2 regions of the Paenibacillus sp. RS8 genome follow, and region 2 is predicted to be linked to the other one. Evidence: a T-box and tRNA genes for the amino acid it is inferred to sense, from the RefSeq annotation. Region 2 holds a T-box; the other holds one or more tRNA genes.
The links. A T-box is a leader RNA that pairs with one kind of tRNA and senses whether it is charged. The one in region 2 lies ahead of tyrS (tyrosine--tRNA ligase), so its partner is inferred to be a tRNA-Tyr.
Positions count from the first base shown of each region.

Region 1: it has a tRNA-Tyr gene. The T-box ahead of tyrS (tyrosine--tRNA ligase) is inferred to sense a tRNA for this amino acid. The anticodon was not compared.

Region 1 covers NZ_CP168131.1:513,511-516,890, reverse strand. Annotated here, with positions in the region: rRNA gene ACDZ28_RS03375 (23S ribosomal RNA) at 1-778, shown strand, start outside; tRNA gene ACDZ28_RS03370 (tRNA-Asn) at 839-914, shown strand; tRNA gene ACDZ28_RS03365 (tRNA-Ser) at 918-1,010, shown strand; tRNA gene ACDZ28_RS03360 (tRNA-Glu) at 1,029-1,103, shown strand; tRNA gene ACDZ28_RS03355 (tRNA-Val) at 1,159-1,234, shown strand; tRNA gene ACDZ28_RS03350 (tRNA-Met) at 1,252-1,328, shown strand; tRNA gene ACDZ28_RS03345 (tRNA-Asp) at 1,355-1,432, shown strand; tRNA gene ACDZ28_RS03340 (tRNA-Phe) at 1,440-1,515, shown strand; tRNA gene ACDZ28_RS03335 (tRNA-Thr) at 1,536-1,611, shown strand; tRNA gene ACDZ28_RS03330 (tRNA-Tyr) at 1,617-1,702, shown strand; tRNA gene ACDZ28_RS03325 (tRNA-Trp) at 1,710-1,783, shown strand; tRNA gene ACDZ28_RS03320 (tRNA-His) at 1,820-1,895, shown strand; tRNA gene ACDZ28_RS03315 (tRNA-His) at 1,936-2,011, shown strand; tRNA gene ACDZ28_RS03310 (tRNA-Gln) at 2,031-2,105, shown strand; tRNA gene ACDZ28_RS03305 (tRNA-Gly) at 2,112-2,186, shown strand; tRNA gene ACDZ28_RS03300 (tRNA-Cys) at 2,199-2,272, shown strand; tRNA gene ACDZ28_RS03295 (tRNA-Leu) at 2,287-2,365, shown strand; gene ACDZ28_RS03290 (AraC family transcriptional regulator) at 2,510-3,259, opposite strand.
Region 2 covers NZ_CP168131.1:5,564,229-5,567,608, reverse strand. Annotated here, with positions in the region: gene ACDZ28_RS26225 (acetamidase/formamidase family protein) at 1-314, shown strand, start outside; gene ACDZ28_RS26220 (Lrp/AsnC family transcriptional regulator) at 398-844, opposite strand; T-box leader at 997-1,226, shown strand; gene tyrS (tyrosine--tRNA ligase) at 1,327-2,586, shown strand; gene ACDZ28_RS26210 (hypothetical protein) at 2,817-3,104, shown strand; gene ACDZ28_RS26205 (anaerobic sulfatase maturase) at 3,318-3,380, shown strand, end outside.

The sequences.
Region 1 (3,380 bases), 2.0 Mb from region 2:
AGGATAGGTGGGAGCCGTAGAAATCGGAGCGCAAGCTTCGGTGGAGGCGCCGTTGGGATACCACCCTGATCGTATCTAGGTTCTAACCTAGTGCCCTAATCGGGTACGGGGACCGTGTCAGGCGGGCAGTTTGACTGGGGCGGTCGCCTCCTAAAGAGTAACGGAGGCGTTCCAAGGTTCCCTCAGAATGGTTGGAAATCATTCGAAGAGTGCAAAGGCATAAGGGAGCTTGACTGCGAGACCTACAAGTCGAGCAGGGACGAAAGTCGGACTTAGTGATCCGGTGGTACCGCATGGAAGGGCCATCGCTCAACGGATAAAAGCTACCCTGGGGATAACAGGCTTATCTCCCCCAAGAGTCCACATCGACGGGGAGGTTTGGCACCTCGATGTCGGCTCATCGCATCCTGGGGCTGAAGTAGGTCCCAAGGGTTGGGCTGTTCGCCCATTAAAGCGGTACGCGAGCTGGGTTCAGAACGTCGTGAGACAGTTCGGTCCCTATCTGTCGTGGGCGCAGGAAATTTGAGAGGAGCTGTCCTTAGTACGAGAGGACCGGGATGGACGTACCGCTGGTGCACCAGTTGTTTCGCCAGAAGCATGGCTGGGTAGCTACGTACGGACGGGATAAGCGCTGAAAGCATCTAAGCGTGAAGCCCCCCTCAAGATGAGATTTCCCAATTAGTAAGACCCCTTGAAGACGACGAGGTAGATAGGTTGGAGGTGGAAGTGCAGTAATGCATGGAGCTGACCAATACTAATCGGTCGAGGGCTTATCCTATACTTAAAACGCAAATTCAATTCGGATTCAGTTTTCAGGCATCAAGCCTGGTATGAATATTCCCTGATAGCTCAGTTGGTAGAGCACTCGACTGTTAATCGAGTTGTCACAGGTTCGAGTCCTGTTCGGGGAGCCATATGGAGAGGTGTCCGAGTTTGGCCGAAGGAGCACGATTGGAAATCGTGTAGGCGCCACAAGCGTCTCGAGGGTTCGAATCCCTCTCTCTCCGCCACAAATTTTTAATTAGTATGGCCCGTTGGTCAAGGGGTTAAGACACCTCCCTTTCACGGAGGTAACATGGGTTCGAATCCCATACGGGTCACCAAATTTTCACTTGATTTTACATAGTGGACTTTGGTACAATAACAATTGTTGTTTACGGAGGCTTAGCTCAGCTGGGAGAGCATCTGCCTTACAAGCAGAGGGTCGGGGGTTCGATCCCCTCAGCCTCCACCATATTCATTTAAGAACGACGCGGGGTGGAGCAGCCCGGTAGCTCGTCGGGCTCATAACCCGAAGGCCGCAGGTTCAAATCCTGCCCCCGCAACCAATTTTCATCAAGTAATTATATCTTTTGGAACCGTGGTGTAGTTGGCCTAACATGCCTGCCTGTCACGCAGGAGATCGCGAGTTCGAATCTCGTCGGTTCCGCCATTTTCTTGGCTCGATAGCTCAGTCGGTAGAGCAGAGGACTGAAAATCCTCGTGTCGGCGGTTCGAATCCGTCTCGAGCCACCATGTAGTATATAACTTAATATGCCGGTGTAGCTCAATTGGTAGAGCAACTGACTTGTAATCAGTAGGTTGGGGGTTCAAGTCCTCTCGCCGGCACCATCTTTGGGGGATTAGCGAAGTGGCCAAACGCATCAGACTGTAAATCTGCTCACTCACGTGTTCGGTGGTTCGAATCCATCATCCCCCACCATTTTTTTAGGGGCATAGTTTAAAGGTAGAACAACGGTCTCCAAAACCGTTGGTGTGGGTTCAATTCCTGCTGCCCCTGCCAATCTTTATCTAAAGTCTTTCTCTAAAGTTTAATATGGCGGTCGTGGCGAAGGGGTTAACGCACCGGTTTGTGGATCCGGCATTCGTGGGTTCAAGTCCCATCGGTCGCCCCATTTACTTTAAGAAGAACAGCAACAAATTCAGTTTAATATGGCGACTGTGGCGAAGGGGTTAACGCACCGGATTGTGGTTCCGGCATTCGTGGGTTCGAGACCCATCAGTCGCCCCATTTTACTTTAAAATGTTATTGGGGATTAGCCAAGCGGTAAGGCAACGGACTTTGACTCCGTCATGCATAGGTTCAAATCCTATATCCCCAGCCATTTTATGCGGACGTGGCTCAGCGGTAGAGCATCGCCTTGCCAAGGCGAGGGTCGCGGGTTCGATTCCCGTCGTCCGCTCCAATGTTTTCATATGGCGCCATAGCCAAGTGGTAAGGCAAAGCTCTGCAAAAGCTTTATCCCCAGTTCAAATCTGGGTGGCGCCTCCATTAATTTCATATGTGCCGGCGTGGCGGAATGGCAGACGCGCTCGACTCAAAATCGAGAGGGAAACCGTGGAGGTTCGAGTCCTCTCGCCGGTATATCAAAAAGGTTAGTAAAGTTGCTAATACAAGCGAATTTACTAACCTTTTTTCTTTGTCTATGAACTTTTATTCTTAAGCCGTTGAATTAGAGACACTTCTAATTCAACGGCTTTTTTATGTGAAGCGGAGTGAATTGTAATTTTATTGACTGCTTAGTCGGAATGTCCGCGGTGTGAGACCTACCTCACGTTTGAACATATTGCAGAATTGAGCGTCATTCACAAACCCTGCAGCGGCAGATACTTCTGAGATATGCATTTGGGTATGTTGCAAGAGAGACTTTGCATAATCCAGACGTTTCAATAGTAGATAGCGAAGAGGTGAAGAACCGAATCGCTCTTTAAATAAATGGCGGAAACGATCATAGCTGTATCCAGACATCTCAGAGAGTGTTGCGACCGATAGCTTATGGCGGTAATGCTCATTCATATAGTTTAGAACATATTGGACTCTGTCTTCCGTTGGCGATTGAAACCCAGAGGCGCTAAGAAGCCGTATCAGATGAACAGTGATTTCGCTCATTTGAAGGTTCAATAGTTCAGAGAATCCATCTTGTTTGCGCGTAAACTCTGCTTTCATTCGAAGCAAGATCTGTAGAACAGTATGGTCTTTATCATCTTCATATACGCCTTGCAAATTCTCCATATTTGGGTGATTTGAATGGAAGCCTACAAATAGTATAGTAGCGTCTTCGCGATGATTCTCGTCATGTTTATGATTGGGTGGTATTAGCGCGAATGAAGAAGAACGAAAATGATAACTTCGCGAACCTACATTGGTAGTTCCTAATCCGTTTAAATAATAGACTAGTTCATAACATTCATGCTGGTGTGGTGGAATATAGGTATTAACCTCATGTGCTGCATTTACAATATATAGAACACGATCCATGATGAGCCTCCAATAATTATGTTTTAGCCGAATCGTACAAAATTATGACCGAAATCATATAATTATTTTCATTAATATTTGATATGATCGTATCAAGAAATCCGAAGATTAGCAACCTGAC
Region 2 (3,380 bases):
AAGTAGTGGATGGAAACTGGGGAGTGCATGCTTTGATCGATAAAGGTCAATTCGGTGATTCGGAGCGTAAGGCTGTGGGATTACGTAGCAGCTTTGAAGGTTTTGGTGCGAAGGTGAGTTGGAAACCGACTACTCAGACAGTTACTATAAGCTACAATAACAATGTGCTTGAGATGAAAGTCGGGGCGACGACAGGAGTGTACAATGGTGAAATCGTTAAGCTCGTTGCTCCAATAGAAGTTGTAAAAGAGAAGATTGAGGTCAGCGAATATTTTGCGAATTTTTATAAAGCTAAGCTATCTAAAACAGAGTAGAGTGAATTAATTAGCAATTATTCGATTATATCCTTCAGTATCCATTTAAGAAAAAGAACCGTCTTATTTAGCCGGTTCTTTTTTTATATATTTAGACCATCCTGATTTTTGTGGCGCTTTAATAAAATTTGGTTTTCTACACGTACTAGACCATCCAGACAGTAGATTGATTCATGCATAAACCGTTCCATCTCTTCAAGATTCTCAACCAGAATATGGATGTGAAGAATGCAAGGACCAGTCATTTCATAAAGTACTGCAACGCGTTCGTTTTCTTTCAGGACTTCGACAATATGATTTAAATGAGCAGGCTCTACTTCAAGTTCCAGATAAGCGGAAATTTTCTTGCCAAGCTTCTCCGCGCTAATGACAATAGAAAATTGCTCAATGATTCCTTGGTTGACGAGCCGATCAATACGGTCTTTTACCGCTACACTGGATAAATTAACTTCTTTAGCCAGATCAGTATAGGATATTCTGCTGTTTTGGGCCAGCCGCTGCAAAATATGATTATCGATAGGATCAAGCATGCGGATTCGTTCACCTCTTTTTCCGTAATTGTAACAGAAAAAAGATGGAAATGCCTAGTAGTGCATCACAGCAGGAGTGTGTCTTAGGATTCTCAGCTTAAGATAGTTGACATTGAAGAATTATTTCTCTATACTGGCTGTAATCTTATAAACGATATACGTTGAAGAAGCCCAGTAGTAGCTTAGTCCCTGTTCCAGAAAGCCGGGGGTCGATGAAACCCGGTACACACTAAGAGTACGAATTACACTTTGGAGTATCTCGGCTAACCCCGAGCGGAATGGCGAACGATATCTCGTCACGAGTGGCATCAATGCTGTGCTTTAGCTTAATGTTTCATTGATGCAATCTGGGTGGTAACACGGTTATTCAATCGTCCCTATGTCTACAATAGACAAGGGGCGATTTTTTGTTTTTTAAATATAAGGGTTTATATGTTTCACTTCATCAATAGGTTATCTACTAATTTAAGGGGTGTTAGGCAATGAATATTATCGACGAACTAGAATGGCGCGATGCCATCAATCAACAAACCGATGCCGAAGGGCTTAAAGAATTGACCAACCAGAAATCCGTTTCAGTGTACTGCGGTGTAGATCCAACGGGTGACAGTATGCATATTGGCCACTTGATTCCGTTCATGGTACTCAAGAGATTCCAACTTGCGGGACACCGCCCAGTAATTCTAATTGGTGGTGCTACTGGTACGATCGGTGATCCAAGTGGACGCCAGTCCGAGCGCTCTTTGCAAACATTGGAGCAAGTGCAAGCGAATGTTGATGCACTTACTGCTCAGATGAAAAAACTGTTCGTGACCGATGGCGATAATCAAATCCGCATGGTCAACAACTACGATTGGACGCATAAAATCAATGTTATCGAATTTTTGCGTGACTACGGGAAGAACTTCAGCATCAATTCGATGCTTGCCAAGGATGTTGTAGCGAGCAGATTGGACAGCGGAATTTCATTTACAGAATTCTCCTACCAAATCCTGCAATCTCTAGATTACCTGCATCTATACAAACATGAAGATGTGCAGCTGCAAATTGGTGGCTCGGATCAGTGGGGGAACATTACAAGCGGTCTGGATTTAATCCGTAGAAAAGAAGGCTCTGAGGCTGTAGCATTTGGACTTACTATCCCGCTGATGTTGAAAGCCGATGGTACGAAATTCGGTAAATCAGCTGGGGGAGCCATTTGGCTGGATCCGAACAAAACGACGGCATTTGAGTTCTACCAGTTCTGGGCGAACACTGATGACCGTGATGTTGTGAAATACTTGAAGTACTTTACATTCCTGTCTAAAGAGCAAATTGATGCGCTTGCTGAAAAAGTACAGACCGAACCGCATAAACGTGAAGCGCAAAAAACACTTGCCGAAGAAATGACAAGATTCGTGCATGGTGAAGAATTACTAGAGCAAGCTAAACGCATTACTGCTGCTTTGTTCAGTGGAGATATCAAGTCCCTAACTGCTGATGAGATCGAGCAAGGCTTCAAGGAAATGCCGACTTACGAAACGACTTTGGAATCCAAGAATATCGTGGAATGGCTAGTTGATCTCGGTATTGAGCCATCCAAGCGTCAAGCGCGTGAGGATATCACCAAAGGAGCAATCTCCATGAATGGTGAGAAAGTTAGCGATGTTGGACTTGAAGTTACAGCTAGCGAAGCTATCGGTGGCCGGTTTATCATTATCCGTAAAGGGAAGAAAAACTACAGCTTGGTGAAATTGTCCTAGAGGAAATAGTGCGAAAAAGCCTTCCTTATATGTATAAGGGAGGCTTTTTGTTAGGATTGATATTCTCATTCTGTGATTAGGGACTTTTTTTCGACGTATTAAATTGAAAATCGAAAGGTAAAATAGTGAAAATTATGTTAAGCTTAGGATTCGTGTGATTTATGGATTAACATGATAGTCTGAAACCATATTGGAAAATTAGGAGTGGTAATTTGAGAAGACAAAAACCAATGACCATGGAAGAATTGATGAATGAGCTACAAGGTCAGAAAATGAATCAAGAAGATCCCAATCACATCTCTTTTGAGAAGTTGTTTAATGAAGCGTTTATGAGTAAGTATTCCAATTGCAAGAGCTTCGATGAGTTTCTAATCAAAGGGAACTTTCAAGTAAAGTCAGAAGAAGATGTTGATGACATACCTGATGAACTTTTTGATCGTCATGTGGTGAGGGAGACGAAGTTTGCGGATTGGAAATCAATGTTGGAAACAGCAAATAAAGAATACGTTCGTAATTAATAAGACGTAGTGTCTAACTACCGTTAGACTCATCCTCAAAGAAACTGCACCTCCATTACTTTGTCTCAACAGACAATAGGGAGTGCAGTTTTTTTATCTCCGGATATTCGACAAACTATGATGTTTTGCTCATCGTTGACATACGTACCTATGATTTAATTGAAGCAATAAGTAAGCGCTTTAACAAATAATACATAGGAGTGGCAAAATCGTATGACAACATACATACAGACCTCGAAGCCTGAGACGCTTCATGTCATGTGGAAAACCGTCTCA